Regions from separate parts of the Neorhizobium sp. USDA 3394 genome, predicted to be linked through region 1. Evidence: riboswitches for the same ligand, from Rfam matches in the RefSeq annotation. Region 1 holds a riboswitch; each other region holds the start of a gene.

Region 1 (4,948 bases):
CTATTATCTGCACCATCCCGACCTTGCCCCGGGTACGGGCCATTTCCGGCTGGATATCGCCGAGGGCCAGAGGATCGTTTCGGCGCTCCGGGGCAATATTTCCGGCCTTTGCCAGCCCACCTATGTGCTGGATATCCCGGGCGGCCACGGCAAGGCGGTGATCGGCGAAAGCGCCGTGCGCGGCGACGGCGACGGCGGATGTTATTCCGTCAGCGATTTCCGCGGCGAAGAGCATGCATATCCTCCGAAATGACACGGGTTCTTGTTCACGCGGCGAACTGCGCCCGTGGCTTGGCTTGTTTGGAGAGCCCACACGAATGCGGAACCTCAATAGATTTTAATAGCTGGCTCCGCATTCGCGTGGCCTTCGGCGTCTTTTCGGGGTGTCCCTCCCCTACAGGTGATCACCTCGCCTCGCTGCGTGGCTTCGTTCGCGGTCTCCTTTCGGGAAACCTTGCCACTTGCACGGCTCAACCGAACCCGGCCTGGCGGCCAGGGGGAGGCTTGATAGGGTTGGGATTGCCCCCAGCCCATGGCTTTCACCTCTTCCACCATCCCCGCACGTTACGGTTCCGACGAAAGCGCCGGCCTCCGCCTGCCCGCGAACGTCTCGCGAAACACTCCGGCGACGGAGGCGAGGGGATTGTAGGCATAGCGCAGAAGGGCGGGGAAACTAAAACCGGAAAAGTTTGGCGTGCCGCGTAAGCCTCCTCTGCCTGCCGGGCATCTCCCACCAGGTCAGAGCCGTCACATATGGAATGTGCGGCAGCGCGGCATTCTTAACCCTCCCCCTTGTGGGGGTCCGGAGGACGGGACGGGGCCAGCGACCCGTCCCCGGTTGGTGGCCGGCAGGCGGGAGGGGTTTTGATGCTGGATGAAGTCCCCTCCCCAACCCCTCCCCACAAGGGGGAGGGGCTCCACGCGCCGCCCCATGCCTTCATGTGATCGCCCTGCTCTTGAGGGGAGATAGGCTGGGCTGCAAGGCAGCGGGCTGAACTGCCTCGACGTCGAAGGACAGGATCAGCTCACGCCTTCCCCACCGGCATATAGAGATCTCCGCCGTCGCGATATTTCGCAGCCATGGCTTCCAGGCCCTCCTTCTGCGCCTCGGCGCGGATGTCATGCGAAATCCGCATCGAGCAGAATTTCGGGCCGCACATGGAGCAGAAATGCGCCACCTTGTGCGCCTCCTTGGGCAGCGTCTCGTCATGCATCGAACGCGCCGTTTCCGGATCGAGCGAGAGGTTGAACTGGTCCTCCCAGCGGAACTCGAAACGGGCGCGCGACAGCGCGTCGTCGCGCACCTGCGCCGCCGGGTGGCCCTTGGCGAGATCGGCGGCATGCGCCGCGATCTTGTAGGTGATGACGCCCACCTTGACGTCGTTGCGGTCCGGCAGGCCGAGATGTTCCTTGGGCGTGACGTAGCAGAGCATGGCGGTGCCGAACCAGCCGATCATGGCTGCCCCGATGCCCGACGTGATGTGGTCGTAGCCCGGCGCGATATCGGTGGTCAGCGGCCCGAGCGTATAGAACGGCGCCTCGCCGCAGACGGCGAGCTGCTTGTCCATGTTCGCCTTGATCTTGTGCATCGGCACATGGCCGGGGCCTTCGATCATCACCTGGCAATCCTTCGCCCAGGCGATCTTCGTCAGCTCGCCGAGGGTCTCCAGTTCAGCGAACTGCGCCGCATCGTTGGCATCGGCGATCGAACCGGGGCGAAGGCCGTCGCCGAGCGAGAACGACACGTCGTAGGCCCGGGCGATGTCGCAGATTTCCTCGAAATGCTCGTAGAGAAAACTCTCCTTGTGGTGATGCAGACACCACTTGGCCATGATCGAGCCGCCGCGGGAGACTATGCCGGTGACGCGGTTGACGGTGAGCGGGATATAGGCGAGCCGCACGCCCGCATGGATGGTGAAATAGTCGACACCCTGCTCGGCCTGCTCGATCAGCGTGTCGCGATAGACCTCCCAGGTCAGGTCCTCGGCAATGCCGTTCACCTTTTCGAGCGCCTGGTAGAGCGGCACGGTGCCGATCGGCACCGGCGAATTGCGGATGATCCATTCGCGGATATTGTGGATGTTGCGGCCGGTCGACAGGTCCATGACCGTATCGGCGCCCCAGCGGATCGCCCAGACCATCTTCTCGACTTCCTCGGCCATCGACGAGGTGACGGCCGAATTGCCGATATTGGCATTGATCTTCACCAGGAAGTTCCGGCCGATGATCATCGGTTCGGATTCGGGATGGTTGATGTTGGCGGGAATGATCGCCCGGCCTTCCGCGACTTCGCGCCGAACGAACTCGGGTGTCACGAAGTCCGGCACATGGGCGCCGAAACTTTCGCCGTCGCGGATGAGCGGCTCGCTGGCCGCCTGCCGGCCGAGATTCTCGCGGATGGCGACGAATTCCATCTCCGGCGTGACGATGCCGGCCCGCGCATAGGCGAGCTGGGTGACGGCCCTGCCCACCTTCGCCTTGAAAGGCTGGTTGCGGACCGGGAATTCCGGCGTCAGGTGGCTCCCGGACACGAAGCCGTTATCCTCCGGCCTGACGATGCGGCCCTCATAGGCCTCGACATCGCGGCGGGCGGCAATCCAGTTTTCACGCAGGCGCGGCAGGCCCGCGTCGATGCTGATCGCGGCACCTTCCACCGTGTAGGGACCGGAAGAATCGTAGACGGTGACCGGCGGTTCGCCGGAGGTCGGATGCAATGCGATCTGACGCATCGGCACGCGGATGTCCGGATGGATCGTTCCTGCTTTCAGGACTTTCATGGAAGCGGGAAGCGGGCCGGTGGTGACGACCGGGGTAAGCTTGGTGGTTGCGATATTCATGGCTCAAGGCTCCAAGGTTTGACGTTTGGAGACCCAGTTCCAGTGTTGGAATGATGGAAAAACACCCCGGAATCCGAAGGACGGTTTCCCATCCTCGCTGCCGCAGCGCCCGCACCGTCCCTACGCCAGTATGAACTGGATCAGGTTCAACGGGTCACTGCGCCTCGGCCGGCCAAAGCCGGTCCGACCAGCAGTATCTCAGCCCCTTGGCGGGACCCCCCTGGTGAATGGCGCCATCAGAAACCCGCGGGCCGTTGATGTCAAGCCGGGCCATGCCGATGGTAATCGATCGGATTTTACGGAATCCCGCATCCCTAACTTCACGACGTTTATTACCGGAATCTTATGCTTTCCTGCGTAGTAAAGTCTCCAGCGATGAACGCAGAATTCGAACGATCCGGAGACGTCGAGATGAACGAGACCATTCGCGAATTGCTCACACGGGTAGGCGGCCTTCCGGTCGCTGTGACCGAGCTGGAAGACGGCGCCGATCTTTATGCGGCCGGCCTCTCCTCCTTTGCGTCCGTGCAACTGATGCTGGGCCTGGAAGAGGCCTTCGACATCGAGTTTCCCGACAGCCTTTTGAACCGCAAGTCCTTCGCCAGCATAGCGGCGATCGAGCAGACGGTTTCGCATATCCTGAAAGCGCGCGAGGCCGCTTGAGATGAGCCTCCCTGCCTTTGCCGCCGACATGAGCCTGAGCGCCCGCGCTCACCGCGTGGCAACCGTAGCGGCCGAATTTGCCGACCGTGTCGACCATGACGGCCGCTTCCCCCGCGAGGCCGTCGATGCCATGAGGGCCGAGCGCCTGATCGGTATCCAGATCCCGGCCGCGTTCGGCGGCGAGGGCGCTTCGATCACCGAGATCGCCGAGGTCTGCTCCATCCTGGGACAGGCCTGCGCCGCGAGCGCCATGGTTTTCGCCATGCACCAGATCAAGGTTTCGAGCCTCGTCGAGCACGGTGGCGACAGCGAATGGCACAGGGACTTCATGCGCGAGCTTGCCGGCCGCCAGCTTCTCGTCGCCTCCGCGACGACCGAGGGCGGCATCGGCGGCAATATGCGCAACTCCATCTGCGCGATCGAGGTCGAGGGCGACACCTGCCGCCTGACGAAGGACGCGACGGTGATTTCCTACGGCGCCCATGCCGATGCGATCATGGTCACCTCGCGCTCCAACGAGAAGGCCGCACCGACCGACCAGGTCATGACCGTCTTCAAGCAAGGCCAGTATAGCCTGCAGAAGACCGTCGACTGGGATACGCTCGGCATGCGCGGCACCTGCTCCGACGGTTTCCTCTTCAGGGGTGAAGCGCCGTCCGTCCAGATCTTCCCAAAGCCGTTCGCCGAGATCGCGGCGCAGTCGATGCTCGCCACCTCGCATCTCCTCTGGAGCGCGGTCTGGTACGGGATCGCCGCCGATGCGGTACTGCGCGCCCAGGCCTTCGTGCGCGCCGCCGCCCGCAAGGCGGGCGGCACCCAGCCGCCCGGCGCACTGAGGCTGGCCGAAGCCTCGAACCTGCTGCAGCTCCTCAAGGCCGGCATCCTCTCCGGCCTCAGGATCTACGCGGATGCCAAGGCGGATCACGACCAGCTGTCGTCCATGGCCTTTTCGATCGCCATGAACAACGTCAAGCTGGCCTCTTCCGAGACGATCCTGACCATCATCAACCAGGCGATGATCATCTGCGGCATCATGGGCTACAAGAACGGCACGCCCTACAGTCTCGGCCGGCATCTGCGCGACGCGCATTCCGCCCAGCTGATGATTTCCAACGACCGCATCCTCGGCAATACGTCGACCATGCTGCTCGTTCAGAAACCGGACACCAGCCTGCTCGGCTGACGCCCCTATCATTTCAGATGTAAACCATTGAAAAGAATGAGGTAAAGCCATGGATATGCAAGTTTCCTTTCTTGACCGCCTGTTCGATGCAGGCCTGCTGATCGAGACCGGCGTCGACGGACTGTATGGCCGCAGCGGCCAGTTCGAAGACGTCATCGCCGCCTTCGAGCGGCTGATCGACAAGGTCGGCGGCGGCGACGGTGCCGAGGCGATGCGCTTCCCGCCGGGCATGAACCGCGCCTTTTTCGAGACCAGCGGCTACATG
Region 2 (4,948 bases), 170 kb from region 1:
CCGGCAAGACCACACTGCTGAAGATGCTGACCGGCCAGCTGGCGCCCGATACCGGCACCGTCAAGCTCGGCACCAACCTGGAAATCGCCACGCTCGACCAGAAGCGCGAGGACCTGAACCCCGAGGACACGCTGTCCCATTATCTGACGGACGGCCGCGGCGAGACGCTGCTGGTCAACGGCGAGCAGCGGCATGTCGCAGGCTACATGAAGGACTTCCTGTTCCAGCCGGAACAGATCAGGACACCGATCAAGAACCTGTCCGGCGGCGAGCGCGCGAGGCTGATGCTCGCCCGCATCATGGCCCGGCCTTCCAATCTGCTCATCCTCGACGAACCGACCAACGACCTCGACATCGAGACTCTGGACCTGCTGCAGGAAATCGTCGCCGGCTACACCGGCACCGTCATCCTCGTCAGCCACGACCGCGACTTCCTCGACCGCACCGTGACCTCGACCATTGCCCCCGCCAATCCGGACGCACCGGATGGCCGCTGGATCGAATATGCCGGCGGATACTCGGATATGCTGGCGCAGCGGAAAGGCGCGCAGGAAGAACGGCGCCGTGCGGAAAAGGCCGACAAGGCAAGGACCGAATCTTCGGCACCCACCGCTGACGTCCAGAAGGGCAAAGGCAAACTTTCCTACAAGCAGAAATTCGCGCTTGAAAACCTGCCGAAGGAAATGGCGAAAGCCGAGGCCGAGATCGCCGCCCGCGAGAAGAAGATGGCCGATCCCAACCTCTTCACCAAGGATCCCGCCGCCTTCAACAAGCTGGCCGCTGAGATGGAAAAGCTTCGCCAAAACATCAGCAAAATGGAAGAAGAATGGCTCGAGCTCGAAATGCTACGTGAGGAAATCGAGGGCTGATTTTAGATTTGTTAAGCTTAACAATTAGTTAGCTATAAAAATATTTGTCGCGGACCGGAACATATGATGTCCCGAGACGTTCTGGGTATGAATAGTGGTCGAAATGTCCCGGAGACGGATCGGCCTGCCGGGAACCGATCAACCGAATGGGGACATCCAATGCTGACAAATGTTACGCGTCGTCGGCTGGCCACTGAGGCGATGAATCAGAGAGTTATGATTGTCGAAGACGAGTTTCTGATCGCGCTCGATGTGGCTGAGACGATCGAAGCCATGGGCCTCAAAGTCGCGGGTTTTGCCAATGCCCGCAAACACGCCCTCGCACTCGCCGCCTATGCCGATATCGCCCTGGTCGATGTCAATCTTTCGGACGGGCGAACCGGTCCTGAGATCGGCCGCGAGCTTGCCGAGCAATACGGCATTACCGTCGTATTCATGACGGGTAATCCGGACGACGTGAAAGCCGGCGTCAAAGGCTCGCTCGGCGTCCTGACGAAACCGGTCATGCCCGATGTCGTCGAGAAGACGATCGACTACGCCGTTGCCAACCGGCTCGGCGGCATGGCGATCGTGCCGCGTGAACTGAAAGTTTTTCCGCAGAACCACTGAGCATGTTGCTCCCGTAGAATTCGCCTTGAGCCGGTCGCAGACCGCCTCTTGCCAGCTATCTCCCTCGCCGCTAAATCTGATCCTGCTCTAACGGGGTGCCGCGCGTTTTCGTGCGGCTGAGAGGCCTTTGGCCAACCCGCGGAACCTGATCCGGTTAACACCGGCGGAGGGATTAGACGGCTCTTCATCAGCGCCTATTCCCCTTTGTCACCAAAACGAGGAACGCTGATGCGCAGCATCATTCTTTCGATATTCGCGGCCACGGCCGCCTTTTCCCTGTCCGCGCCCGCCGAAGCGCAGGAAAAGACGCTGACCGTCTATACCTATGAGAGCTTCATCTCCGATTGGGGTCCAGGACCTAAGGTCAAGGAGACCTTCGAAAAGACCTGCGCCTGCAAGCTCAACTTCGTCGGCGTCGCCGATGGCGTGGCGCTTCTCACCCGCCTGAAGCTGGAGGGTCCCGGCACCGACGCCGATATCGCGCTGGGCCTCGATACCAACCTGATCTCCGAGGCGAAGGCGACCGGCCTGTTCGAGCCGCATGGGCTCGACGCCTCCGGGGCCAAGGTGCCGGGCAATTACAGCGACGACACGTTCATTCCCTACGATTACGGCCATTTCGCCGTCGTCTACGACAGCCAGGCAATGAAGAGCCCTCCGAAAAGCCTCAAGGAACTGGTGGAGGGCGATCCGGCACAGAAGATCGCCATCGAGGACCCGCGCACGTCGACGCCCGGCCTCGGCCTGCTGCTCTGGGTGAAATCGATCTATGGCGACCAGGCACCGGAGGCCTGGGCCAAGCTCCGGAAACGCGTGCTGACCGTCACGCCAGGCTGGTCGGAGGCCTATGGCCTGTTCACCAAGGGCGAAGTGCCGATGGTGTTTTCCTACACGACCTCGCCGGCCTATCACATGGTCGAGGAGAAGACGGACCGCTACCAGGCCGCCTCCTTTTCCGAAGGACATTACATCCAGATCGAGGTCGCCGGCATGCTGAGGGGGGCGAAGGACAAGGATCTGGCGAAACAGTTCCTGAAATTCATGGTGTCGCCCGCATTCCAGGACGTCATCCCGACCACCAACTGGATGATGCCGGCCGCCAAGACCTCCCAGCCGCTCCCCGACGCTTTCAACAAGCTGGTGCAGCCGACCAAGACTTTCCTGATGGGGTCGGACCAGGTGGCCAAGAACCGGCAGGCGTGGATCGACGAATGGCTGACCGCCATGAGCATGAACTGATCCCATGCTGACGCGAGCCGAGCGGAGACGCGGGATAGGCTGGGGGCTGCTGAGCCTTGTCGGAATCGCCTTCTTCGTCGGCATCGCAGTCGCCGCCCTTCTCTCCTGGGACGCCGGTGACACCCAGAGCCGGCTGTTCACCGCCTATACCTGGCGAATCCTGCGCTTCACCCTGCTGCAGGCGGTTCTTTCGACGCTGCTGTCGGTCATCTTCGCGCTTCCCGTTGCTCTCGCGCTTGCACGCCGCCCAAGCTTTCCGGGCCGAGTATGGGTCATCCGGCTGATGGCATTGCCGATGGGCCTGCCGATGCTGATCGGTGCGCTCGGCCTGATCGGCATCTGGGGACGGCAGGGAGTAATGAACAGCCTGCTATTGAAACTTGGACTCGAACAGCCGATCAGCATTTACGGCCTTTCCGGCATATTGCTGGCCCATGTGTTCTTCAACCTGCCGCTCGCCGCAAGGCTGCTGCTCGCGGCACTGGAACGGTTGCCGGCGGAATATTGGCTCCTCTCCTCCAGCCTCGGAATGAAACCGTTTTCCGTCTTCCGTTTCATCGAATGGCCCGCGGCGCGGCGCGTCATTCCCGGCATCGCCGGCCTGATCTTCATGCTCTGCGCCACGAGCTTCACGCTCGTCCTGGTGCTCGGCGGCGGGCCGGCCGCGACGACGCTCGAGGTCGCGATCTATCAGTCGCTGCGTTTCGACTTCGATCCGCCCCGCGCGATCGCGCTGTCGCTGCTGCAGATCGGCACGACGGCGCTGATCCTGGTCGCGATTTCGCTTTTCCCGGCGCCAGACGATAGCGGCATCACGACAGGCCGGGCCACCCGCCGCTTCGACGGCCGGACAGTGCCGGCGCGGCTCTGGGACACGCTCGCCATTCTGCTCGCGACCGCCTTCCTGATCCTGCCGCTCGCCTCGATCGTCGCTGCGGGCGCTCGGGCCAATCTCTGGAGCCTCCTCAGCAGCGCCACCTTTCTGCGCGCCGCCTGGACCAGTTTCACGATCGCGCTTTCCGCCGGTCTGCTGGCCGTGCTGACCTCCCTGGCTATCATTGCCGGGCGCGAGGCAATTGCAGACATGAAGAGGCCCGCCGGAACGGCCAGGGCGTTTTCCGTGTCCTTGGGTGGAATGTCCTCGCTGGTGCTGCTCGTGCCGCCAGTCGTGCTCGGAACCGGCTGGTTCCTGATGCTGCGCCCGTTCGGCGATGTGGCGCGCTTCGCCCCGGCGCTGGTCGCGATCATCAACATGCTGATGGCGCTTCCCTTCGTGATGCGCGTTTTGGCCCCGGCCGTCGAAACGCATCGCGAGCGGACAGGCAGGCTGTCGGCAAGCCTCGGCCTTTCCGGCTTTTCGCGGGTTTGGAGGATCGACCTGCCGGTTCTGGCGATGCCCCTGCTGACGGCGCTGTCCTTCGCCATGGCGCTGTCGCTCGGCGATCTCGGCGCGGTAGCGCTGTTCGGCTCCAGCGAGCTCACCAACCTCCCCTGGCTTGTCTATAGCCGGCTATCCAGCTATCGAACCAATGATGCGGACGGGCTGGCGCTCATCCTCGGCATCATCTGCCTGGCACTGACGATGATCGGCACTGCCGGCAGGAGGGAAACAAGCCATGACTGACGGCATCGCGCTGGACAAGGTTGAACTGAAGCTCGGCGCCCGGGAATTCCGCTTCGACTGTGCTTTGCCGGCAGGCGCCGTGACGGCGATTACCGGTCCATCCGGCTCCGGCAAATCGACCTTCCTCAATCTCGTTGCCGGCTTCGAGACGCCGGACCGCGGTCGTATCCTGATCGCGGGCGGGGACGTGACGGAAAAACATCCCTCCGAGCGCCCCGTATCGCTGGTCTTTCAGGACAACAATCTCTTCGCCCATCTGGACCTCGCCGCCAACATCGGCCTCGGCATCAGCCCTTCGCTCAGACTTTCCGGCAATGACCGGGCCGCAATATCGCAGGCGCTGGAACGCGTCGGGCTGGGCGGTTTTGAGAAGCGGACGCCGGGGACGCTTTCCGGCGGCGAAAGGCAGCGCGCCGCTTTCGCGCGGGCCCTGGTGCGCAAAAAAACGGTTCTGCTGATGGACGAGCCGTTCGCCGCGCTCGATCCCGGGCTCAGGCTTTCGATGGCCAACCTGCTTATCGACCTGCATCGCGAGACGGGCAATACGGTGCTGATCGTGACCCATGATCCGGATGAGGTCGGCCGGTTAGCCGACCATGCGATCTTC
Region 3 (4,948 bases), on a different contig from region 1:
GTATCGTGTTCGCAACCGGCAACGACCGGATTCCCGACGAGGCGGCAGTAGAGGGCGCGGTTCTTCTGAAAAAGCCCTACGGCAGCCAGGAGATCGCCATCGCCTTCGAGAAGATTGCGGCGCAGAAGGGCTGAGAACCGGCCGTCGCACTATCGAGCTGGACGACTGTGCTTTCACCGTCGATCGCGAGAAAGCCCCGGGTAACTTCTTGCGACCGCCAGGACTGACGTGCCCCGATATGGTCGGAGCCCTTCGCCTTGAACGTGCCTCACCACCACTGGTAAAAATGTGATACCGGTCCGTGGCCGGTACCGACGGTGAGGGTATCGGCCGCTGCGATCGCTCCTGCGAGATAGGTCTTGGCGACGGCGACCGCCTGCGCGGACGAGGCGCCCTTGGCGAGTTCGGCGGCGATCGCGCTCGACAGCGTGCAGCCGGTGCCGTGGGTGTTGCTGGTCGGGGTGCGCTTGCCCTCGAACCAATGGATGCCGGTGGCGTCGGCCAGCACATCCGGGCTGTCCTCTCCTTCCAGATGGCCACCTTTTACCAATACCGCCTTCGGGCCGATCGTCAGCAGCCGCCCAGCCTGGACCGCCATCTCCTCTCGGGTCGTGGCGACCGTGTCGCCGAGCAGCGCTGCCGCTTCCGGCAGGTTGGGGGTGACGACGGTGGCGAGCGGCATCAGCTTGTAGGTGACGGCGTCCACCGCGTCGAGCGCCAGCAGCGGCGAACCGCCCTTGGCGATCATCACCGGATCGAGCACGATCGGCACGGTATCGCGGTAGGGACGGAGTGCCTCGGCAACCGCTTCGGCGATCTCGGCATTGGCAATCATGCCGATTTTCACGGCATCGACCCGCACGTCGAGAAAGATCGCGCGGATCTGGTTTGCGACGAAGGCTGCGGGCACTGCATGCACGCCGCTGACCCCTTGGGTATTCTGGGCGGTCAGCGCCGTCAGCGCCGCCATGCCATAGGTGCCGCGCGCCGCGAAGGTTTTCAGGTCCGCCTGGATGCCGGCGCCGCCGGAAGGGTCCGAACCGGCTATCGACAGGACATTCTTGATGCTCACGTGCGTGCCCTTTCGATTTCCGCGGCGATCCTGCGGGCTGCGGCCCGCGGATCGGGCTGGCCGCAGATGGCGGAGACGACCGCGATGCCCTTTGCGCCGGCGGCGAGTGCAGGTCCGGCATGTTCCGCCTTGACGCCACCGATCGCGACCGCCGGAACCGGCGCCATGGCCGCGATGCGCGCAAGCCCGTCGAAACCGATCGGCTGCTTGTGGTCAGGCTTGGTGCTTGTCGCAAAGACGGGACCGATGCCCACATAATCAACGATCGACGGATCCACCCGCCGCGCCAGGTTCTCGGTCTCGACCGAGAGGCCGAGGATCATGCCATGGCCGACGCGCTGCCGCGCCATCACGGCGACCATATCGCTCTGGCCGACATGCAGGCCTTCGGCGCCGATCGCGATCGCCGCTTCCACGTCGTCGTTGATGATCAGCGGCACGCCGGTGCCTGCCAGAACCGCCTTCAGCGCACGGCCGGTTTCGATCATCTGCGCTGTGTCCGCCTGCTTGTCGCGGAGCTGGACGATGGTCGCGCCGCCGGCGACCGCCAGCCTTGCCGTCTCGACCATGCCGATCTCCCGGCAGAGATCCGGATCGAGGACGAGATAGACGGAAAGATCGAAGGTCTTTTTCATGCGGAAACGATCCTTGCCTTGGCATCGAGTGTCTCGCCGGTCAGCGCCGCGAGACGGTCGAGGAAGATCGGCGAGAAGAAGCCGGGCCCGGAGGCGGTGAAGGCCGCTTCCTCTCCCGCGACCGCGAACATCGCGAGTGCTGCGGCCGTCGCCTCGAAAGGATTGTCCGTGCTGGCCGCAAAGGCACCCACAAGGCAGGTAAGCGAGCAGCCGAGCGCGGTGACCCGCGGCATCAGGGCCGAACCACCGAGGATGCGGGCCGAACGCCGACTGTCGGTGACGAAATCCACCTCGCCGGTAACGGCCACCACGCAGCCCTGCCGCCGGGCGATGGCGATGGCGGAGCCTTCGGCCGCCGCGACGCTGTCGCCGCTGTCGACGCCATGGCCGCTCGACTGGCTGCCGGCCAGCGCGATGATTTCCGATGCATTGCCGCGGATGACGGTAGGTCGCAGTTCCATGAGCTCGGCAAGTGCGGCGCGGCGATAGGCGGTGGCATAATGGGCGACGGGATCGAGCACCCAGGGTTTGCCAGCTTCGGTGGCGGCTTCGGCCGCGGCCTTCATGCCGGCCAGGAAATCCGGCGACAGGGTGCCGATATTGATCGTCAGGGCCGAGGCGATGCGGGCGAATTCGCCGGCTTCTTCCTTCGTGTGCACCATGGCGGGGGAGGCGCCGGCCGCAAGCATCACGTTGGCGGCGATGTTCATGGCCACGAAATTGGTGATGTTCTGGACGAGCGGATTTTTCGCGCGCATCGCGGTCAGCAGCTGGCCGGGGGTCTCGCTAAGGGGCATTGTCGTGTGCATGTCTGCCTCGTTCGGCGGGGCAGGCGCGGGGCGCGGTTGTCAGCGCCCGGACGACTCCCTCCGCCAGCATGATCTGGTTCAGGTTCTAAGGGTGCTTCTCAGCCCGGCTCTGCCGGACGCCCCTGTCTTCACCATGGCTTACAGCAAAGATAATGCGCTTCGCCAGTGATTTTTTCTGATTTTGGGCCTTGCAGCTCTAGTCGCTAGAGGTTGTAGAGACGAGGCTCGGTCCAAACGGGAAAGAGACGATGAGCGCGACGACACAGGCACGATACAAGGTTGGCGGCATGGATTGCGCCAGCTGCGCGACGAAGATCGACACCGCGGTGCGCCGCATGCCGGGCGTCGAGGACGTGTCCGTTTCGGTGGCTTCGGGCACGATGACGGTGAGGCATGACGGGACCGGTGATCTTGTCGCCATCGAGAAGAAGGTCGTGGGGTTGGGTTATTCGCTCAGGGCTTTGGGAAGGGGCAAACTCCCGATCACCCCCATTGAGGGGGAGATCCGCGGGACGCACGACCACGACCACCATCATCACGCCCATGATGGCGCGCACGATCATTCCCCTCACGACCACGGCTCTACCGAAATTGAAGGCCTGCACGGCCACGATCACGGTCCGATGGAGGGACCGTGGTGGAAATCGGCCAAGGGCCGATTGACGATCCTGGTCGGTGTTGCGTTGGCCGTGGCTTACGGGATCGGCCACCTGCTGCCGGCCTATGACGCTTACATTTTCACGGCCGCGATGCTGATCGGCCTCGTGCCGATTGCCCGTCGCGCCGTCATGGCCGCATTTGCCGGCACGCCGTTTTCCATCGAGATGCTGATGACGATCGCCGCCGTCGGTGCTGTTGTCATCGATGCGTCGGAAGAGGCGGCGGCCGTGGTTTTCCTGTTCCTGATCGGCGAACTGCTGGAAGGGGTGGCAGCCGGCAAGGCGCGGCAGAGCATCCAGAGCCTGACGGCGCTGGTGCCGAAGAACGCGCTGCTCGAAGAGAACGGCCGGGCCCGTGAAGTGCCGGCCGAGAGCCTTGCCGTCGGCGCGATCATCCTCGTGCGTCCCGGCGACCGCATTTCAGCGGACGGCATCATCATTGCCGGCGAAAGTGCAATCGACGAAGCGCCGGTGACGGGGGAAAGTACGCCGGTTGCCAAGGGTATCGGCGATACGGTGTTTGCCGGCACGATCAACGGCGATGCGGCCTTGCGGGTCCGCGTGACGGCCGCCGCCGAGGACAATACCATTGCCCGCGTGGTGCGGCTGGTCGAGGAGGCGCAGGAGAGCAAGGCCCCGACCGAACGCTTCATCGACCGGTTCTCCCGCTATTACACGCCGGGTGTCGTCGCCGTTGCGGCTTTGGTCGCCATCCTGCCACCGCTTGTCGGCGGCGAGTCCTGGAGCGAGTGGGTCTATAAGGGCCTGGCGATACTCTTGATCGGTTGCCCCTGTGCTCTGGTCATCTCGACACCGGCGGCAATCGCCGCGTCGCTGTCGTCAGGCGCCCGCCGCGGTCTGCTGATGAAGGGTGGCGCGGTGCTCGAAACGCTCGGCAAGATCACCGCTGTCGCGCTCGACAAGACCGGAACGCTGACTGCCGGCAAACCTCAGGTGACCGACGTCATCGCCTTCGGCCGCAATGCGGAAGACGTGCTGCGTTTTGCTGCCGCTCTAGAGGCCGGATCGAGCCATCCGCTCGCCGTCGCCATCCTTGCCAAGGCTGCCGATGACGAGGTCGAGATCCCGGCTGCAGCGGATGCCAGGGCACTTGGCGGCAAGGGCGTGACGGCGACTGTCGAAGGTCAGGAGGTTTTCCTCGGTTCGCCAAAAGCCGCGGCTGAGCGGGTTTCGCTGCCGATGGCCCATTCCCGGCGGATCACCGGCCTTAACGACGAAGGCAAGACTGTCTCGGTGCTGATCGTCGGCGGGGTGCTTGCCGGTGTGATCGCCATGCGCGACGAACCGCGTCCCGACGCCAGGGCCGGCCTGAAGGCGCTGACCGATGCCGGCATCAGGACCGTGATGCTGACCGGCGACAATGCACGCACCGCCGCCGCGATCGGCAAGGATCTCGGCATCGAGGTGCGTGCCGAATTGATGCCGGAAGACAAGAGCCGCATCGTCGGCGAGTTGAAAAGCGAGGGTTTCGTGGTCGGCAAGGTCGGCGACGGGATCAACGACGCCCCAGCGCTCGCCGCAGCCGATGTCGGCATCGCCATGGGCGGCGGCACGGACGTGGCTCTCGAAACCGCCGACGCCGCAACGTTGCACGGTCGGGTCGGCGACATCGCCGCCATGATCGAGCTGTCAAGGCGGACGATGCGCAATATCTACCAGAACATTACGATCGCCCTGGGTTTGAAGGCTATCTTCCTGGTGACCACCATCCTCGGCATTACCGGGTTGTGGCCGGCGATCCTTGCGGATACC
Region 4 (4,948 bases), 2.8 Mb from region 1:
GAGAAATACGGCTGCAAGGTCAGCTACGTCCTCGGCGGTACCGGTGATCGCCGTGCCCGCGCCTATGCCGAGCGCGGCCGCCCGAGCTTCGACGTTCTCTACCTCAACATTTTCGAAAGCCGGCAGGCCGTGAAGGACGGCGTTACCCAGGCGCCGACGCCAGCCGTCAAGAACTTCGAGGCTCTCTATCCGAGCGCGCGCAAGGGCGGTTACGGCGTTGCCTTCAACCCCTGCACGATCGTCTATAACAAGACCAAGGCGTCGAAGCCGATCACCTCCTGGAAGGACATGTGGAACCCGGAATGGAAGGGCCGCATCGCCTGGCCGGACGGTCTCGGCGCCGAAGGCATCTCCGCGCTGATGATGGCTGCCCGCGTCTGGGGCGGGGACGAGAAGAACGCCGACATCGCCTTCGAAAAGGTCAAGGAACTGAAGCCGTTCGCGGCGATCCAGGGCAGCCAGGCGCAGCTCTTCGAAATGTTCGACCAGAAGCTCGCCGACCTTTCCGTCGAGTTCGGCAGTTTCACCCAGTCCTATGTGGAATCGCGCAACCCCAATATTGCGATCGCCAAGCCGGTCGAGGGGCAGGCGCTTTCGATGAACGTCGCCTGCATCACCGAGGGCACGAAGAACCAGAAGCTCGCCGAAGAGTGGATCAACCTGCACCTCTCCGAGCCCTGCATGCTCGCCTATGCACGCCAGATCTATTATTCGCCGACCGTCAGCAACATCACGGTCCCGGACGATCTCAAGTCGAAACTCGTGCTCGGCGATGCCGATGTCGCCAAGCTCGTCGATTTCGATTGGGACGTGATCAATGCCAGCCGCGCCAAGTGGCAGGCGAAATACGATCGGGAGATCGCGGGATGAACCGTTGGATCGGGCCGGCGCTTGCAGCGCCGGTCACCCTTTGGCTGCTTCTGTCCTTCGCGGCGCCGATGTTCGTGGTCCTCGTGCTCTCCCTGCACGAGTATCCCGATCCTTTCGGCCCGCTGTTCCTGGCGCCGTCGATCGCCCAGTTCCGGGACATCGTCTCCGACAGTTTCTATTTCGGCGTCGTTTCCGAAACCATCCTGCTCGGCCTCGGCGTTACGGTGATCACCGCGCTTCTCGGTTATCCGCTCGCCCACTGGCTGGCGCGGATGCCGGTAAAATACCGCGCGGCCGCGTTCGCCGTCATCCTCATTCCGCTGCTCACCAATGTCGTGGTGCGCTCGCTCGGCATCATCCTGCTGCTTGCGCCGGAAGGGCTGATCAATTCGGTCACCGGCCTCGTAGGCATTCCGCCTGCGAGATACATGCTGTTCACCCATGGCGCGGTCGCGGTCGCGCTGGCGCAGGTGTTTCTGCCGTTCATGGTGCTGGCGCTTTACGACAACCTGCAGAACACTTCGCCGCGCGTGCATGAGGCGGCCCAGAGCCTTGGCGCGTCTCCGGCGGTCCGGTTCCTCACGGTGGACCTGCCGCTTTCGCTGCCGGGCCTGCGGTCCGGCGCCATCATCGTTTTCCTGATGGCGACCACGGCCTATGTGTCCGCTTCGCTGCTCGGCGGCAAGAAGGTCTGGACCACAGGTATGCTGGTGTTGCAGGAGGCGATCAAGAACCTCAACGCACCGCTTGCCGCAGCACTTGCGATCATCATGACGGTGACCGGTCTCGCGTTTGCGGCGCTCTGCGCCTATCTCCTCAACCGCCTCATGCCGTGGCTGAAGGGCAAGCCCAGCAATCCATGGAGCATTCCGCGCTGGATCGTGCCGGTCATCGACATTCTCGGGCCGCTCGTTTCGAAACTGCTGCTCGCCACCTCGCTGCTGCTCCTGCTGCTGCCGCTGGTGCTGGTCTGCATCCAGAGTTTCAACGACGTGCCGCAGGCGACCGCGTCCGGTTTCCGCGGCTTCACGCTGAAATGGTACGAAGCGGTGTTCTTTGCGGGGACCTATGCGGATGCCTTCTGGGTGTCGGTGCAGCTTGCCGTCACCTCGATGCTGGTGGCGCTTGCGCTCTCGCTACCGGCGGCGTTTGCGCTCGCCCGTTATCCGTTCAAGGGCCGCTCGGCGCTTCTGACCTTCTGGCTGCTGCCGATGTCGCTGCCGCATGTGGCGATCGGCGTCGGCATGCTGCGGCTGCTGCAGATCTACCTGATCATTCCACCCTTTTTCGGCCTCGTGGCAATCCACGTGATCGTCATCCTTCCCTTCGCCATCACGCTTCTGACCACCTCGGTCATGGGGCTCGACCGGGCGCAGGAAGAGGCGGCGGCGAGCCTCGGGGCAAGCCCTGCGCGGCGGTTCTTCCTGATCATCATGCCGGGTCTGGCGCCGGGACTGTTTGCTGCCGGCATCGTCGGTTTCCTCCTGAGCTTCGGCGAGGTGACGGTGACGAGCTTCCTCACCACCGCCCGCCTGACGACGCTGCCGGTCCGCATCTATTCGGAATCGACCTTCAGCCTGGAGCCGACGGCGCATGCCATCTCGGCCGTGCTGATCGTCTTCACGGTCATTGCGCTGGTGCTGGTGGGCCGGGTGGTCCGTCTCGACAGGCTCTACGCACGCTGAATTGGAAACGATGGCGGGCCGGCCGGACCGCTTGACAGGCATACTGAAAACCGACAGTTATCGTCCCATTCCGAGGGGAGCATCTTGACGATGCTGAGATGGCGCTGAGCCGGACCCTTGAACCTGATCCGGGTCATGCCGGCGTAGGAACGGAAATAGGCGTCATCCGACGATTTTTCTCTTCTCCGCTTCACCTGGATCTCCGTGATTGAGCTGATCTGGAGATCGACCGATGACATTCATTCTTTCCGTTGTCCCAAAAGGATATCCAGCCGTCGCGTCTGGATTCGACGCGTAGCATCATGCGCGCCTCCCACGCGGTCATCGGCCTCGTCTTGCTTGTCGCCCTCTGGCAAGCGGGCGTCTGGCTGTTTGCTCCGCCTCGCTATATTCTGCCGTCTCCCATTGCCGTCGCGTCCGCCTTTCTGCGGCAGCCCGGCTTCCTGCTGCAGAACAGTCTCGTCACGCTGACGGAAATCGTCTTCGGGCTGGTGATCGGTGCTGGTCTCGGGATCGCCACCGCCTTCGGTGTCGCAGCGCTGCCGCGGCTCGGCCGTCTGGTCTGGCCGATGGTGCTGATCCTGCAGGCCTTTCCCGTCTTCGTGCTGGCGCCGATACTGGTTCTGTGGCTCGGTTTCGGCCTCGCCTCGAAGGTGGCGATGACGACGATCATCATCTTCTTTCCGGTCGCCTCCGCCTTTGCCGACGGTCTTCGCCGCACCGATCAGGAAATCCTCGATGCCGTTTCGCTGGAGGGCGCCTCGCACTGGCAGACGCTGGTGTCGATGCGCGTGCCGCTGGCGATCCCGAGCCTCGTCTCGGGCCTCAGGGTCGCAGCCCCGCTGGCGCCGCTCGGTGCCGTCGTCGGCGAATGGGTCGGTGCGTCGGGTGGCCTCGGTTTCGTGATGGTCCAGGCCAATGCGCGCATGCAGACCGATACGGTGTTCGCGGCCATGACCATACTCGCCATCCTCACCCTCATTTTGCGGCTTCTCATCGACCGGCTGACGGCCGGTCTCGCCCCCTGGGCCAGCGAAGCCGATCCTTCATCCCAATCTGCATCAAGGAGTTCCGTTCGATCATGATCCGTATCCTCACCGCCTCCGTCATCGCGCTCGCCAGCTTGGCCGCGCCCACGCAGGCGGCCGACAAGCTGAGCGTGCTGCTCGAATGGTTCGTCAATCCGGATCACGCGCCGATGGTCATCGCCCAGCAGCGCGGCCTGTTTTCCGATGCGAACCTCGATGTTGAGCTGATTCCGCCGTCCGACCCTTCTGCGGTGCCGCGCCTGGTCTCCGCAAGCCAGGCGGATATCGGCATCCACTACCAGCCCAATCTCTATCTCGACCATGAGGCGGGCCTGCCGCTGGTGCGGTTCGGCACGCTGGTCGAGACACCCTTGAACACCGTGACGGTGCTGGCGGACGGTCCGATCAAGAGCCTCAAGGACCTGAAGGGCAAGAAGGTCGGCTTCTCCGTCACCGGTTTCGAGGATGCCATGCTGAAGCGCATGCTGGCCTCGGAAGGCCTGTCCAACAACGATGTCGAGCTGATCAACGTCAACTTCTCGCTGTCGCCGTCGCTGATCGGCGGCAAGGTCGATGCGACGCTCGGCGGGTTCCGCAACTTCGAGCTGACCCAGATGAAGCTGGAAGGCCATGCGGGCCGTGCATTTTTCCCGGAAGAGCACGGCGTTCCGGCCTACGATGAGCTGATCTTCGTCACCCGCCGCGATTCTGCCGCCGACAACCGCCTGCCGCGCTTCCTGCATGCGGTAGAACAGGCGTCGATCTTCATCACCAACCATCCGCAGGAAGCCTGGCAGCTTTTCATCAAGGCCTATCCGAACCTCGACGACGAGCTGAACCGCACGGCATTCTTCGACACGCTGCCGCGCTTTGCCAAGCGCCCGGCCGCACTCGACTACGGCCGCTACCAGCGTTTCGCCGCCTTCATGCAGGAAGTGGGGCTGATCAAGAGCGTGCCGTCTGTCGCCGACGTCGCGGTGGAAATCAGGTAGGCCAAGTCGCTGATATTGTTTGATTTGAACGCCGGGGTTCGCGTAACGTGATTTCCATGCCAGATAGGCATTCCACGTTACGGACCCCGGAGTTTGCTTGACCATCGGACTTGCCCATGCGGAACTGATCGCGGTTCTTTCCGCCGTCACCGGCGACGAGCCGCGCGTGATGACGGTTCGCTCCGGAGATGCGCTTCCGTCCGGGCCTTTCGAGCTCGGCCACCGGAGCCTTCAGGCCGGGCTGCGGGAATGGGTTAGGGACCAGACCGGCCATCCGCTCGGTTATCTCGAACAGCTCTACACCTTTGCCGACCGCGACCGGACCCACGAGGATGCCGAGGGGCGGACGATCTCGATCAGCTATCTCGGCCTC

The links. A riboswitch is a leader RNA that binds a small molecule or an ion and turns the genes downstream of it on or off. The one in region 1 is predicted to bind thiamine pyrophosphate.
Region 2: linked by a shared signal. The riboswitch ahead of thiB (thiamine ABC transporter substrate binding subunit) and the one ahead of thiC (phosphomethylpyrimidine synthase ThiC) in region 1 are both predicted to bind thiamine pyrophosphate.
Region 3: linked by a shared signal. The riboswitch ahead of thiM (hydroxyethylthiazole kinase) and the one ahead of thiC (phosphomethylpyrimidine synthase ThiC) in region 1 are both predicted to bind thiamine pyrophosphate.
Region 4: linked by a shared signal. The riboswitch ahead of ACZ9EJ_RS05420 (ABC transporter permease) and the one ahead of thiC (phosphomethylpyrimidine synthase ThiC) in region 1 are both predicted to bind thiamine pyrophosphate.

What each region holds. Positions count from the first base shown of each region.
Region 1 covers NZ_JBWCDU010000001.1:3,947,351-3,952,298, reverse strand. The annotation lists gene ACZ9EJ_RS19485 (lysine-2,3-aminomutase-like protein) at 1-253, shown strand, start outside; gene thiC (phosphomethylpyrimidine synthase ThiC) at 1,026-2,837, opposite strand; TPP riboswitch at 2,937-3,069, opposite strand; gene ACZ9EJ_RS19475 (acyl carrier protein) at 3,249-3,500, shown strand; gene ACZ9EJ_RS19470 (acyl-CoA dehydrogenase family protein) at 3,502-4,683, shown strand; gene ACZ9EJ_RS19465 (amino acid--[acyl-carrier-protein] ligase) at 4,733-4,948, shown strand, end outside.
Region 2 covers NZ_JBWCDU010000001.1:4,116,507-4,121,454, reverse strand. The annotation lists gene ACZ9EJ_RS20165 (ABC-F family ATP-binding cassette domain-containing protein) at 1-869, shown strand, start outside; gene ACZ9EJ_RS20160 (response regulator) at 1,029-1,478, shown strand; TPP riboswitch at 1,560-1,667, shown strand; gene thiB (thiamine ABC transporter substrate binding subunit) at 1,707-2,717, shown strand; gene thiP (thiamine/thiamine pyrophosphate ABC transporter permease ThiP) at 2,722-4,341, shown strand; gene ACZ9EJ_RS20145 (thiamine ABC transporter ATP-binding protein) at 4,334-4,948, shown strand, end outside.
Region 3 covers NZ_JBWCDU010000002.1:1,801,400-1,806,347, reverse strand. The annotation lists gene ACZ9EJ_RS30110 (response regulator) at 1-134, shown strand, start outside; gene thiD (bifunctional hydroxymethylpyrimidine kinase/phosphomethylpyrimidine kinase) at 269-1,072, opposite strand; gene thiE (thiamine phosphate synthase) at 1,069-1,707, opposite strand; gene thiM (hydroxyethylthiazole kinase) at 1,704-2,504, opposite strand; TPP riboswitch at 2,555-2,650, opposite strand; gene ACZ9EJ_RS30090 (heavy metal translocating P-type ATPase) at 2,765-4,948, shown strand, end outside.
Region 4 covers NZ_JBWCDU010000001.1:1,140,903-1,145,850, forward strand. The annotation lists gene ACZ9EJ_RS05410 (ABC transporter substrate-binding protein) at 1-870, shown strand, start outside; gene ACZ9EJ_RS05415 (ABC transporter permease subunit) at 867-2,555, shown strand; TPP riboswitch at 2,619-2,722, shown strand; gene ACZ9EJ_RS05420 (ABC transporter permease) at 2,858-3,640, shown strand; gene ACZ9EJ_RS05425 (ABC transporter substrate-binding protein) at 3,637-4,575, shown strand; gene ACZ9EJ_RS05430 (NUDIX hydrolase) at 4,673-4,948, shown strand, end outside.